Regions from separate parts of the Parabacteroides sp. AF14-59 genome, predicted to be linked through region 2. Evidence: riboswitches for the same ligand, from Rfam matches in the RefSeq annotation. Region 2 holds a riboswitch; each other region holds the start of a gene.

Region 1 (5,094 bases), on a different contig from region 2:
GACGGGCACTGCATTTGTAATATACCGGAACATGGTTGGAGTTGGTATAATACTCACGGTCGGTTATGCCGGGTAATATACCGAATTTCTTGCGGTCGCGTGCCGTGAATTTGCCGGAAAGACCTTCGGCCGGAGTTGCCAGCACACTGTAATTATGCTGATATCGTTCCGAGAACTGATTTACGCGGTCGCGCATATAAGTGATAATTTTCAGACCTAGCTCCTGTGAAGCCGCGTCTTCGCCATGATGTTTGCCGGTCAGGGCAACCAGACATTCAGCCAGTCCGATGAATCCGATACCCAGTGTTCCCTGGTTGATAACCGGAGCGATCGTATCTGTCGGTTTTAACTTTTCGCTACCCAGCCAAAGTGAAGTCATCAGCAACGGGAACTGTTTGGCATAAGCTGTTTTCTGGAATTCCATACGCTCATGCAACTGGCGTGCAGTAATTTCCAGCATTTCGTCCAGCTTGGCAAAGAAGCGTGCGGTGCGGAGTTCTTTATCTTCGATATCCATACATTCGATAGCCAGGCGTACGATGTTGATAGTCGAGAAAGAAATGTTTCCGCGTCCGATAGAAGTCTTCGGTCCAAAGCGATTCTCGAATACGCGGGTACGGCATCCCATTGTTGCTACCTCATACATATAGCGTTGTGGGTCGTCCGCTTTCCAGTCTTCATGCTGGTTGAATGTAGCATCCAGGTTCAGGAAGTTCGGGAAGAAACGGCGGGCAGTCACTTTGCATGCCAGTTCGTACAAGTCATAGTTGCGGTCTTCCGGCAGATAGCTGACGCCACGTTTCTTTTTCCATATCTGGATCGGGAAGATAGCCGTTTCGCCGTTGCCGACACCACGATAAGTACTTTTCAATATCTCACGAATGATGCAACGCCCTTCGGCTGAAGTATCCGTACCGTAGTTGATAGAGCTGAACACCACCTGGTTGCCACCGCGTGAATGAATGGTGTTCATATTGTGAATGAAAGCTTCCATCGACTGATGGACACGGCTGACAGTTTTATTAATAGCATGCTGTATGATCCGTTTGTCACCGCTCAGGCCATCCAGCGGACGCGTTACATAGTCGTCCAGTTCTTTATTATACAGATGTGAGTAATCCACGCCGTTCAGGTCTTCCAGGTTCTTGATCTCTTCAATAAAGCTGTTACGTACGTAAGGAGCCAGATAGAAGTCGAAAGCGGGGATAGCCTGTCCGCCGTGCATTTCGTTCTGAGCTGTTTCCAGGGAGATGCAGCCCAGGATGCTGGCTGTCTCGATGCGTTTTGCCGGGCGTGATTCGCCATGTCCGGCAGAGAATCCATATTTAAGGATGCGGTCCAGCGGATGCTGAACGCATGTCAGGCTCTTGGTCGGGTAATAATCTTTATCATGAATGTGCAGGTAGTTGTTTGCAACGGCCTCTTTTACCTCTTCACTCAACAGGTAATCGTCGACGAACGGTTTGGTGGTTTCACTGGAGAATTTCATCATCATGCCTGCAGGAGTATCTGCATTCATATTGGCATTTTCGCGCGTGATATCGTTCGATTTGATGTTGATAATCTCCAGGAACATATCGCGTGTTTTAGCTTTACGGGCAACACTGCGCTGGTTACGGTAAGCGATATATTTCTGTGCAACGTCCTTACGGCTACTGTTCATTAGTTCCAGTTCGACTGCATCCTGTATCGCTTCGACTGTCATTTGCGGTTCTCCTTTGAATGAAATATGATCCGTAATCTGGCGGATCAGCTGCAAATCCTCCCCATTTTCTGTATGCAGCATGGCTTTTCGTATCGCTGTTACTATCTTCTCCTCATTAAATCCGACGATACGTCCATCCCGTTTGATAACTGTTTGTATCATGATAAAATTGATAATATATTTATGTTGTTTTTACTCCAACAAAGGTATACTTAAACTGTATATGGTGTTCTTTTTGGAAAACTTTTAACGAGTTAAATTATGTCAATCTACTGATTGTTAGATATGAAATAAAGAAAAGTGGAAAACTTTTAGATTTTCTGTGTTGAAAATGTTTTCCAAAAAGGATAGTTGAGTGTGAGCTCTCTTCTAACCATTGCATTATCAGCCTCTTATGTGTCCCAATAAAAAATATGCACAATTTGGAGTAAAATGTGTAATATTTTCTCTACATTTGCCGCCGAATCGGTTCTGTATTATCTGGTCGGGTGATACAGATTAAAAGGGAATCGGGTGTAAATCCCGGACAGTCCCGCTGCTGTGAAGCTCCGTTCAACATTCTGAAAACAACTAATGCCACTGACGATTCAGTTGACAGTGGAAAGTTGACAGTAGACAGTTTTTCTGTCCGTATTTATCTGTCAACTGTCACATGTCAACTATCAACTTTCCGTCGGGAAGGCTTCAGAATGGGAGTCAGTCAGAAGACCTGCCATTCATTAAAGGCTCATGTCCTCGTGGGTTAGGATACGGGTTCGAAAAGATTGTTTATTTCAAAAATTATCAGATTATGGAGAAAGATTGTCCGCGTTGTGGGGTCTCCTTTGTATGCCGGGTAGACGATATCTCTGCCTGTCATTGTGCACCTGTGAAATTGGATGAGCTCCAGCTTGCTTATGTAAAGATGCATTATCCGGGATGCTTATGCAATTCCTGTTTGAATGAGATAAAGAAATATTTCTATGCCTGCGAGGTGAATCCCCGCTATAAACATTTAAAGCATTGATATGATACGGAAAATATTGATCGCAAATCGTGGTGAGATCGCGGTGCGTGTGATGCGCTCCTGCCGGGAGATGGGAATACAGTCTGTGGCTGTATTTTCGGAAGCCGACCGGGCCGCCCGGCACGTGCTTTATGCCGATGAAGCTTGCCTGATAGGCCCTGCGGCCTCCAAAGGGAGTTATCTGGATATTGAAAAAATTATTCAGGCAGCCAAACTTCATAAGGCAGATGCTGTTCACCCCGGTTATGGCTTTCTTTCGGAGAATGCCGCTTTTGCCCGGAGATGTAAGGAAGAAGGGATCATTTTTATCGGCCCGGCTCCTGAAACGATGGAAGCGATGGGAGATAAGATCTCTGCCCGCAAACGTATGATCGAAGCCGGCGTACCGGTAGTTCCCGGAACACAGCAGCCGTTGCAGAGTGCGGAAGAAGCAGTTCGGGTTTGTAAGGAGATCGGTTTTCCTGTGATGCTGAAAGCATCGATGGGCGGCGGTGGAAAAGGGATGCGGCTTATTTATAAAGAGGAAGAGGTGGTGGAAGCCTATAATTCCGCCCGTTCGGAATCTCTTTCTTCTTTTGGAGACGATACTGTTTATCTGGAGAAGTTTGTGGAAGAGCCCCATCATATCGAATTTCAGATTCTGGGCGATAATCACGGGAACGTGATCCATCTCTGCGAACGTGAATGTTCGGTACAACGGCGTAACCAGAAGATCGTAGAAGAAAGCCCGTCACCGTTTATTACGGCTGAATTGCGGAAAGATATGGGAGAGAAAGCTGTTGCTGCGGCAAAGGCCGTTCATTATTCCGGTGCAGGTACCATCGAATTTCTGGTGGACAAACATCGGAATTTTTATTTCCTGGAAATGAATACCCGCCTACAGGTGGAGCATCCTATCACGGAAGAAGTATTGGGTGTCGACCTGGTAAAAGAACAGATCCGGGTGGCTAACGATGAGCCGCTCCATATCCGTCAGGAAGAGATAGCCCAGCGTGGCCATGCTATCGAATGCCGTATCTGTGCGGAAGATACCGAAGCCGGATTTATGCCGTCTCCCGGTGTGATCAGGCAACTGACGGAACCGAACGGTATCGGTGTCCGTGTGGACAGTTATGTGTACGAAGGATATGAGATACCGGTTTATTACGACCCGATGATCGGCAAACTGATCGTATGGGCGACCAACCGCCAGTATGCAATCGAACGTATGCGGCGTGTACTGCACGAATACAAGATCACCGGATTGAAAACCAATATCAGCTATCTGCGCCGGATCATGGATACGACTGATTTTGTACAGGGGAAATATGATACTTCTTTTATTGCGAAAAATGCGGAACAATTACAGCATCCGGTAAGTGAGAGTGGTACGGAAACCGAGAATGTGGCTATGATCGCTGCCTATATCGATTATCTGATCAACCTGGAGGAAAACAAGTCGGGGTTGGCGTCGGATAACCGTCCTATCAGCCGCTGGCGTGAGTTCGGTCTTCAGAAAGGCGTCTTGCGCATTTAATAATTGGTTCATTAGCATATTAGAAAATTATTCATTATGGAAATACATATAGGAAAAAGAGTGGCGGATGTATCGCTGGTCAGCAAGGAAGGGAATAAGGTGCAGTTGACGATAGACGGTGTCCCTTATGAAGTCGATATTATGATGGCCGAGAACGGTGCCTGCTCTATTTTGCACAACGGTAATTCGTATAATGCCGAACTGATCCGGGGAGAAGGAGGCAAAAGTTATACGGTGAATACACATTTCCTGTCTTATGCCGTCGATATTGTCGATACACAGATGAAATATCTGCGTATGCGTAAGAGCAGCGAAGAACGGCAGGATAACAAGATCGTTTCTCCTATGCCCGGAAAAGTCGTGAAGGTGTTGGTGGAGAAAGGCGACCGTCTGGAAGCCGGTGATATCGTCATCGTGATAGAGGCGATGAAAATGCAGAGTAATTATAAGGTAAGTTCAGCCTGTACGGTACGTGAGGTATTGGTCAAAGAAGGAGATTCGGTAGCAAGCAACCAGGTTCTTCTGTCGCTGGACGTAATAACAGATAAAGAAGAATAAAATGGGAAAGGAACAGTTGTATAAGACCTTTGAAGAACTGGATAAGACAGCTTCGCAGGGAGGTGGTATTACCCGTATCGAAAAGCAGCATGAATCCGGCCGGATGACAGCCCGCGAACGGATCGATATGTTGCTGGATAAAGGGACGTTCAACGAATTGGATAAATTTGTGGTTCACCGCTGTACGAATTTCGGCATGGATAAGAATAAAATCCCCGGCGACGGGATCGTATCCGGCTACGGTAAAGTAGACGGACGGCAAGTCTTTGTCTATGCCTACGACTTTACAGCCTACGGAGGTACGTTGAG
Region 2 (5,094 bases):
GCGTATCTTTCATGATCTTTTTACGCTTCAGTTCTTTTATATCGGCAGTTATGATCTCCGGCATCAGGCAATCACCGAAACGGGAAGTCAGTTCTACCAATCCATATTTACCGGTCGTTGCATTGAAATAAGAGTCGATCGAAGGGGTCGCAGACCCCAACAATGTCTTTGCCCCGTGCATCCCCGCCAATACGATAGCAGCATTACGGGCATGGTAACGTGGTGCCGGGTCTTGTTGTTTATAGGTATTCTCATGTTCCTCATCCACAATGATCAGCCCCAGGTCCTTGAACGGAAGAAAAAGAGAGGAACGTACTCCCAGTACGACCATCGGTTCTCCCCCATGAAGCAGCTTATTCCAAACCTCCACACGTTCATTGTCGGAAAATTTGGAATGATATACCAGCAACTTGTCTCCGAACAACTTAGCCAACCGCTCCGTGATCTGGGTCGTTATAGCGATCTCCGGAAGCATATACAAAACTTGCCGGCCCATCTTCAACACCTCATCGATCAGACGGACATAGATTTCAGTCTTTCCGCTCGAAGTAACTCCATGAAGCAAACAAACCTCTTTGGAAGTAAAAGTATCATGTATCTCGTTATAGGCTTTTTCCTGTGCCGGACTTAGCAAACTAAGCGACTGCAACCGGCATACCGGGACTTGCAAACGTCCGACTTCTTTCTCATAACTCTCCAGGACTCCTCGTTTCAGCAAACCTTCCAATATAGCAGATGAACAGCCACTGTGCTCCAGCAATTCTTTTCTTGAAACCTCCTTACTCAGAGCAGGGTTTAAAGCATGACTTAAATCGAGAAAACAAACCAGCAAAAGTTCCTGTTTTTTTGCCCGCTTAAAATCGGCAAAAACCTCCTGTAAACGTTCCTCAGTAGCATATTCCTGCGACAACCGGATAAATGTCTGCATTTTCGGAACAAACCCTCGTTTCATTTCTTCGCTGACTTCAACAGCTCCACGAGCCATCAAAGAAGCCACAACCGGTACAACATTACGCAATCCGGTTCTTTTCTCCAGTTCCGATACAGTTAATTTGAGTACACCTTTGAAGGCATCCAGTACTGCTTGTTCATTGGGGCGCAAAGGACCGTCTGCCTCAAAATCAGCATTATAAGTCACAGCCGTTTCACTTTCCAGTTTTAACCCGGAAGGTAAGGCTGCTTTATAAACATCTCCCAGTTTACACAAATAATAAGAGGCTATCCATTTCCAGAAACGAAGTTGCGGCCTGCGCAACACGGGACTTGCATCCAGCAAGGCATAGATCTCTTTTGTTTCAAAATCCGTATTCGGCCTACGTTCATGCACATCCATGACAATCGCTGTGTAATAACGTTTCTTACCGAAATGAACAATGACCCGGCAACCGGGAGTTACGGCAGCCTCCAGGTCCGCAGGAATGCTATAAGTATAGCTATTTTCCAGCGGCAGGGGTAGTATGACATCTGCATATTTCATTTACGATGCCAAAAGTAACAAAAAAGGCCGGACTGTTAAAGCCCGGCCCTTCATATCTTATGTCTGTTATCAAAACAAAATGGCAGCTGTAATAGACCATCCGCGGTTCTTGGCATTCAGGTCGAATTTCTCAGAACTATAGTTATCGGTTAGTCCCAAACCGTAATTTACACCGATCTGCAAATGACTGATCAGTTCCGCACCTACACCGAAGTTAAGGCCTGCACTAAAGTTTTTCGCTTTTATCTGATCTCCTAAAACATCCCATATTTTATCCCCTCCTACACGGAAACCGACATACGGACCGGCAGAAAGATAGGCTTTGACAAGAGGAATACCGAATTTCCATTTCAGATTTACCGGTATATCGAGATAATCTGTTTTCATACTTGTTGAAGAGGCCGATCCTTCCGCTTTCATATCTACTCCTTTCTGTGAATAAAGGATCGCTGCATCCAATCCTATTCCGACCAGAGGAATCGTTGTTTCGATCATCGGACCGATCTGGAAACCTGTCACGTTATCCGCTTTCAGTATATCGGAATTCAGATGAACGGACGATATGTTTAAACCGCCTTTCACCCCAAACTTCAGCTGGGACTTGGCCGGTACGGCTATGAATGCCATCAAAATAATCAAAACTAAACCTGTAACCTTTTTCATATTGCCTGTTGTTAATTAATTACTGTTTGCAAATAAACATACTTTTCCAATAATAAACAAGTATTCCAGCCTTACTGTTCATTCATTAAAAAGAAAAGCATGCACCGGACACGGAGCTCATCCCGCAAACCGATCCATGCCTCTTTTCCTAATTATTATGGCAAAATAATTAAAAACAAATACACCAGGACAACGACAGGATGAACGGGAGTAAGAATATAGAGGCAGAATTGCCTTTTGTTCTCTTCCGGCCTTTCCTCGAAGCCGTCGAAATAATATGCCTTGCAGGTCTTCTGACTTACTTCCGGATCGGGCGCCTTCCCAACTTTTGTCAGTTGACAGTTGATAGTTGACAATTGACAGTTAAACTGTCCACTGTCCACTGTTATCTGTCAACTCCTTCGTCAGTGGCATGAGTGTTGCCTTATCCGTTATGAAGCTTACAGCAGCGGGACTGTCCGGGATTTTCACCCGATTCCCTTTTAATCCTTTCCTGCGAATACAGGCCAGGAACAATGCATGCCGCAAATATAGAGAGTTTTTTCGGATTATCACAACGAATGCCTATTTTCGTTAGAGACTATTCTATTTTAGCCTGATCGGTGCTTTGTTTCAATCGATCCAACACTTTCTCCCGCAAATATTCGGGAAACTCCTTATGGAATGGAAAGCTGGATAGTAAATCTAATTCTTTTTCAACAGCGGAAGAATCTTCAGGCCTGTCGATAAAATTGCCATAATAAGTGTTACCTTCAAATTTGGTATTAATGCTATTACCTGTCACAAACTTATATTGCAGTTCATCGTTCATGATATAGAAGATATTCCGCTTGAAAACCGTATTCTCCGCCCAGGGACCACCCCAGTTATCCATCACGAGCACTGAACGATCTATATCGGGAGAAGGCTTTTTCATGATAACGATTACGTTATCCTCAATAGCCGTCTGTTTAGCCGGTCCGGAAATATGGATTACCGGAGAGAACCAACCCGGACGAGTCGGATACGGACGCAAACCGTCATTAATACTTACATTGTGGCGGATAATCGTATTTTCTGTACCTATATTATACGGCTCTCCCAAAGAGTTACCTTCATTACAAACCATCACAAAACCTCCGGCATTATCGTGGCTGAAGTTATACTGGATAAGCGTATTACGACAGTTGTAATCCGAATCGAATCCTTGTGCATCCCACTTGGCAAACTGACCGCTTACTTCGTTGAACTGGATAATTGTATTATCACAACTCCACGGCCATATCCCGGCTGCGGCATCTTCAATCCTTAACAGATCAGGACTGTCCCTCACCACATTATGTTCGACCAATGCACCATCACAAGCGATCGGGACAATCCCATCCCCCGGAACTTGTTCGATCAGATTCCCCCGGATAACGACATTCAAACTCGGGAACCATTTATCACGACCTGAATTTCCATTTCCGGTAATGCCATTTCGATGACAACGATAGATATGGCAGTTCTCAATCAGTAAATCGACAAAACGGGTCGGTACTTCTTCTCCACCGTTATGCCAGTAAATACCGTTTCCTGCTCCTTCATTCTTAATACAACTACCGTTCACATCATGAACAGTCAGGTTCTTTAAATGGATATGGTGAACATCTCCTTTATCCCAGGCGTAAATAATCACTCCGTTTCTGCCCGGATCCGGTTTTTCCCCTTTATTTGTTATCTCCAGATTATTAACCTCCCAATATTCGAGACCTTCAAGCAACACTGTGTGTTGCTTGAGCCCGTTACCATGTAAAACGGGCTTTTTGCCTTCTTCATAACTACTGACAATGACAGGCATTTCTTTACTACCACTACCTTTCGGTTCAAACTGTCCTATGTATTCCGTACCCGATTTGAACAAGATACGGTCACCCGGTTCGAACATCTGTTCATTCAGTTTTTTCAAACTCTTCCAGGCGGTTGAAGGTGAATTTCCTGTGTTGCTATCATCACCCGTCAGACTATCCATATAAAATGTCCGCGAAACAGGACTACAGGCACATAGCAATAAAGCCAAAAGCAAAGTGCATATTTTCATCTCTAATTAATTTATTTGTTAACCAATATTCAAAAGGGGATGTAAAAAGTCCATGTTAAGGAACCCTGATAACAGGACTTTAATACATCCCTAAACTTATCATTTTACCAATCCGGATTTTGATTCAATAGTGTATTTTTAAATAATTCAGCATTCGAAATAGGATATAAATACATTCTGTCATTCCAGGTCCGCTGATCGACGAGTTGACGAGTGTAAATCAAATCATTCCCTTTCTTTTCTATTTTTACCCCATAAATATCCATCGTCTGATCAGCGATCTTCCATCTTCTGACATCCCAGAAGCGATGATCTTCGAAAGCCAGTTCTACCTGACGTTCGTTCCGTATCCTTTCCCGGAAGTTATCCGTAGCAACACCCGGCATACCGGCACGCGTCCTGACCTGATCGATGGCTGCACGAGGCGATAAAGTAAATGTATTATCCGTATAATCCGGATTACCATACGCCTCATACAACGCTTCCGCATAATTGAGCAATACCTCTGCATATCTGAAAAGGACCCAGACATGGCGGCCGGTCGTTGTATTGTTCGGATCCAGGCTAATAGACTCCAACACATACTTTTTCAAATAATAGCCAGTAGGAGTCGCCCCGTCGATAGGAGTCCCGTTTTTACCACCGATGAATGTTTCAACCGTTGCATTCTTGAAAGTCGATCCATTATATAACACGGTCTTGAACAAACGAGAGTCTCTTTTTTCCGGATTATATATGTTACTGACATGCTCCGGATTCTTCCAGTCGAACCGGCTGCCGTCACTCATTTCAAAGGCATCTACCAGATTTTGTGAAGGGCAGGTTCCCGAGTTTCCCCCTTCGTATCCTATCGGGAAATTCAGCTTCTCAAAATTGTTGGAATTACCCTGCCGGG
Region 3 (5,094 bases), on a different contig from region 2:
TCCTACTTTTACCTTACTTTCAATTGAGAGTGAAGTTGTATCCAAACGAGCTACATAGCCTTCATACAATGACACATACACTTTTCCATTATAACAAGTAAAGAAACGTGGCTGTAGCGGATCGCCATCGGAAACAATTTGTTTCAAAGACTTTCCCTGTAAGTCTGTCACCTCTATTGTATTAGAATTAGTGACAGCTATGTAAGCCTTTGAGCCATAAACCAGGATATCGTTGGCTGTATCTCCCAATCCGCGTCCATTGACTTTCTTAAAGATATCCGCTTCTACCTTTTTGGTCTCGAAATCATAAAATGACAACGAAGAGTTATTATTCCCTTTGTTTCCACTATTCAACACATAGACTCCATTCAAAGAAATCTGTTCCGGAAGAGATGGGATTTCCTGTTTATCATCATCATCACTACACCCAATAAAGGAGAAAGACATACAAGCACAAAGTGCAGATACATACAGTAAATTTTTCTTTTTCATCACTTATTTATTTATCATTAATAAACTATACTCACACTCAAACGCCAGGAACGACCCGGCATCGGATAGTATTGAATAATATCATATGTTTTGTCACCCAGGTTAATCACTTCTCCCTGCAAACGCAACTTACATTTTTTTACCACAAACTCACGGTTAAGAGATATTCCCTGTTCTACATATCCGGCAATAAGGTTGCTTTCTATGTTTTGAGGCAAAGCATATCTGTCACCCGCCGCAGTCAAGCTATAAGAGACGTTGACCCACGGATTCTCCAAGGTCAACGATGCATTTCCCGAATGTTTCGGAGTATATGGTATCTGATCCTTGTAATTTTTTGCATCAGGATCAGTTATATCGATTGCTTTCTGAAAACTATATGTGGCAGAGAGGAGTAAGGTCATCTTTGCCGGCAGAGAGGTTTCAGATGAGAAATTCACATCCAAACCTTTGATATCGACTTCTCCCATATTCATCATCTTCCATATATACATCGTCGGAATAGCAACAATCTTGTCCTTCACCTTATTATAATAACCATCGGCCGAAAGACTCAGATAACGAAAGAGATTCCCTGCTTCTCCGCTCCAGGTCAGCCCCAGATTATATTGTGTAGCCTTTTCCGGCTGCAGGTTCGTATTTCCCATACGGAGATAATATAGATCAGTGAAAGTCGGGACACGGAAAATATCTTTGTAAGAGGCACGTACACGAAAGGCATTATCGGGAAAAGGCCTCAACGATACGCTAACCGCAGGAGACAAACGTTTACGGTCGGCCGGTTTATCGCCAGCCTTTACTTTGTCGGTCATATAAGTACCCAGTAAGCTGGCTGTTGCTGTAAACATCGAGTTCTTATATTGGGCGGATAACACTGACAGTGAAGTCAAACGCTTGGGTTGCGGTGCATTCATAAAGTTATTATCCAGCATATTATGGGCTAAATCAGTCGTAAGAGAAGTCGAGAAGTTCTTCCAGGGTGAATAAAGTACGCCTACCGAACCGTAATACTCTTCCTGGGTATTCAAATCTTCTTGCTTACCTCCTGAGTATTTATTACTTACATCACGGTACTTGCTGAAAGAATAATTATACTTGGCATGTGCCTGCAAAGATAAATTGTCCGTTAGTTTGTTGGAATACTGCAACTGGGTAAAGAAATTATTGTTCCACAAGCGTTCCCGGTTACTGTTGCTATACAATATCACCGAACCGGGGAGTCCGCGTTCTGAATCGTAATAATAGACTTTACCGGTCAATGTTCCGGCCTTACCCAGGTCTCCATACAGATTTCCTTCCAGACGAAGTGCCTGGATATCGCTGTTCTTCCTTTTTTCTTCGGTTACAACATTTCCGTTTACCAAAGTAAAAGGGTATTCCCCTTTTGCACTTAGCCAGTCGGCATGCAAAGAAGCGGAAAAGCGGTTACTTATCTTCTGTTCATAACGAACCATCGGGTTGAACAAACCAAAAGAACCTCCTTTCACTTTCGCCTGAAGATTCATCGGTTTTCCATCAAATACAGGTCTACGTGTCTTCACACTCAACGCCCCTGCCGACGCATACATCCGTGCTGTCTGGAAAATATCATCTGATTGCCCGATCGAAAGTGAAACCATCTCCACATTGTCCAGTGAGAAGCGGCTGATATCCACCTGTCCGCTCTGGGCATCCGTGATCGTTACTCCATCGTAGCTGACAGCCGTATGTTGTGCCCCAAGGCTACGCACGGAAACCGTCTTCAATCCCCCTATCCCACCGTAATCCTTCACTGTTGCACCGGAGAAACGTTTCACTGCTTCCGAAAGATCCTGTATTCCCAGGCGTTCAATTCCGGAACGGTCCATTATTTGCAGAGGAGTTGCTTCACGGGTTGTGGAAGGACGTGCCTTTTCCACCACCTCAACACCGGAAAGCTGGTGATAAGCTGTCGTATCAATTGTTTGTGCGTACATAGTAGGTACGCACAAAAATATGCCTGGCAGGCATACAATCATTTTAACATATAATATTCGCATATATCCAGGTCTATCAACACCTATACCCGAGGTATCGCATATAAAATAATGGCAGGTTTTCTGACTTGTTCTCCCATGACCGGCCGCCTTCCCAGGAATCATAAATTCCCAGTGGCAACAAGATTGCCGGGGTTACAGAACTTACAGCTACGGGTACAGTTCCGGACTTGCACCGGATTCCCTTTTACTAACGGATAGCGAAAACTAAACCGTTACACCATAATCCGATGGCAAAAGTACGAAATATATCGGTAATCTCAACTACCAGACCGGTCACTTTCAAATATTACGAATCTGAATACACAAATAAAAGGGAACAGATGAATGTAATGAAAAAATCAGTACCTTTGCGCCCGAATTGGTTTCGTAGCTCCCGTTCGGGAATACGGATTAAAAGGGAACCGGGTGTAAATCCCGGACAGTCCCGCTGCTGTGAAGCTCCGTTAACAGCCTAATACTACTTTTGCCACTGACGATTCAGTTGACAGTGGAAAGTTGACAAATGACAGTTTTTCTGTCCGTATTTTATCTGTCAACTGTTATCTGTCAACTGTCAACTATTCCGTCGGGAAGGCTTTTAGGATAGGAGTCAGTCAGAAGACCTGCCGTTCGTTGAGACTCATATCCTCGTGGGTTAGGATAAGGATGTAACATTTTAGAATTAAACAAAAAGATGACAGACAAGGAAGTATTGTTATTACGACGTAAACTGGACCTTTTGCTGCGTACAGGCAAATTATTGATGGAAAGTGCTGCCGATACCAACCGTATTGAACGGAACATGAAACGAGTAGCAGCTTTTATGGGTATTCCGGAAGAGAAATTACACATCGATATCCGGTGGACGATGATCATGGTCAATGTAAGTGATGAAAGAAATTCGTTTTCCAAATTCCAGAAATGTGAGAAACATGGTATCAACATGACCGCGATCTCGCAGATCAGCGATCTTTCATGGTGTGCTATCGAAGAGGACTATTCATTGGACAAATATGAAGAGGAATTGGAAAAGATAGCCAAAAAGCCCCGGAATTATACACCTTATATCGTAGCTATCGGTGCAGGATTCGCCTGTGGCGGTTTCTGTAAATTGTTCGGTTCCGACTGGATCGCCTTTCTGTTTGCTTCCATTTGTGCATTCATTGGTTTCAGGATACGTGCCCGATGCATAGAAGCCGGATTAAATGTATATATGAGTATAGCACTCGCCGCTTTTGCCGCGACCTGCACTGCGTATCTTTCTTCCTTCTCGGGATTGTCCGAGACGCCTTATCATCCGCTACTCGCCTGTGCCCTGTTCATTGTACCGGGAGTACCTTTGATCAACTTCGTAGACGATATGCTCGATAACCATCTGCTCGTCGGGATGACACGTGCCGCCAACACGGCTATGATGGTAGTTGCGATGACGTTCGGTATTGCATTCGCATTGCGCATACTTGTCATGAACGACGTTGCGATCGACCATAAGTTCAGTGAGTTAAGTATGGTTCCGCATGATCCGTATTATGTGTATGCGATCGCTGCAGCTATCGCCGCTATCGGATTCTCTATGATCTTCAATATTCAGCGCCGTCTGTTATGGGTTGTTGCCGTTGGAGGTATCATTGCCGTATGTACCCGCAACTTTGTAAACTTCGAACTGGGTTACGGTCCTGTGATCGGTTCGTTTATGGGTAGTTTCGTTGTCAGCGTGCTCGCAGTGAAAGCAGTCCACTGGTTTCATGTGCCTAATCACGTATTAACGATCCCGTCTGTTATTCCCATGATCCCGGGCGTCCTGATGTACCGCTCTTTATTAGCATTTATCAATCTGCATGGAGTGATCGGTGAGGTAACGAACGCCTTCTTCAACGGTATCAATTCCGCCCTTATCATTCTCTGTATATCGTTAGGTGTTGCTGTTCCTAATATCTTTGCCCGTCAATATATAGCCAAGGACCGGCAGCGACATCTACAAGAAGAATTGGAGAAACGCCGGCAACGTGGAAAATTCCTTGAATGGTAAAAATTTATTATTCCTAATATAAAAAATAAGAGGCTACCCCATACAATTTTGAGGTAGCCTCTTACATATATTAATATAGAAACGATTATAATAAACTGTTTTTTTAACAAAGGGAAACACTACAACGATTTCTCCTTCACTTTGCATTCAGCCCTAAAATAACCCATTATTGACAAATAGGAAGGGCCTTTACCACTCCGAATTGTTCCATATTTCAAAATGGTTGGTTCATTTCAAAACACAACACAAATTAGTTTAAAGTTTAACTAAGTGCAAAAAAGCCAAAAAAGTAATATCTTCGGGTTTCCGGCGGGTTGTTTTCGTAATATTGCAGCGTTGAAAAATAATTAGACGAGGAGAAAAAGAATTGTATGGGAGAAACAAAAGGTTATGTTTCGCAGGTTATCGGTCCGGTAGTGGATATTCACTTCGATAATGAAAAAGAAGAGAAAATCGTGTTACCACGCATCCACGATGCAATGGAGATAACCCGCCCCAATGGAAAAGTGCTGATTGTTGAAGTACAGCAGCATATTGGGGAAAACACAGTCCGTACAGTGGCTATGGACACGACGG

Evidence for each region. A riboswitch is a leader RNA that binds a small molecule or an ion and turns the genes downstream of it on or off. The one in region 2 is predicted to bind cobalamin.
Region 1: it holds a riboswitch for cobalamin, as region 2 does, so the genes downstream of both, DWW23_RS16190 (cysteine-rich CWC family protein) here and DWW23_RS22315 (porin family protein) in region 2, are expected to answer to the same signal.
Region 3: it holds a riboswitch for cobalamin, as region 2 does, so the genes downstream of both, DWW23_RS16110 (TonB-dependent siderophore receptor) here and DWW23_RS22315 (porin family protein) in region 2, are expected to answer to the same signal.

What each region holds. Positions count from the first base shown of each region.
Region 1 covers NZ_QUHH01000015.1:37,232-42,325, reverse strand. Annotated here, with positions in the region: gene DWW23_RS16195 (anaerobic ribonucleoside triphosphate reductase) at 1-1,867, opposite strand, end outside; cobalamin riboswitch at 2,155-2,437, shown strand; gene DWW23_RS16190 (cysteine-rich CWC family protein) at 2,496-2,711, shown strand; gene accC (acetyl-CoA carboxylase biotin carboxylase subunit) at 2,713-4,227, shown strand; gene DWW23_RS16180 (biotin/lipoyl-containing protein) at 4,264-4,785, shown strand; gene DWW23_RS16175 (acyl-CoA carboxylase subunit beta) at 4,787-5,094, shown strand, end outside.
Region 2 covers NZ_QUHH01000028.1:55,019-60,112, forward strand. Annotated here, with positions in the region: gene priA (primosomal protein N') at 1-1,477, opposite strand, end outside; gene DWW23_RS22315 (porin family protein) at 1,547-2,140, opposite strand; cobalamin riboswitch at 2,406-2,673, opposite strand; gene DWW23_RS22320 (right-handed parallel beta-helix repeat-containing protein) at 2,721-4,199, opposite strand; gene DWW23_RS22325 (RagB/SusD family nutrient uptake outer membrane protein) at 4,304-5,094, opposite strand, start outside.
Region 3 covers NZ_QUHH01000015.1:21,530-26,623, forward strand. Annotated here, with positions in the region: gene DWW23_RS16105 (YncE family protein) at 1-492, opposite strand, end outside; gene DWW23_RS16110 (TonB-dependent siderophore receptor) at 510-2,510, opposite strand; cobalamin riboswitch at 2,543-2,739, opposite strand; cobalamin riboswitch at 2,853-3,135, shown strand; gene DWW23_RS16115 (threonine/serine exporter ThrE family protein) at 3,184-4,518, shown strand; gene atpD (F0F1 ATP synthase subunit beta) at 4,890-5,094, shown strand, end outside.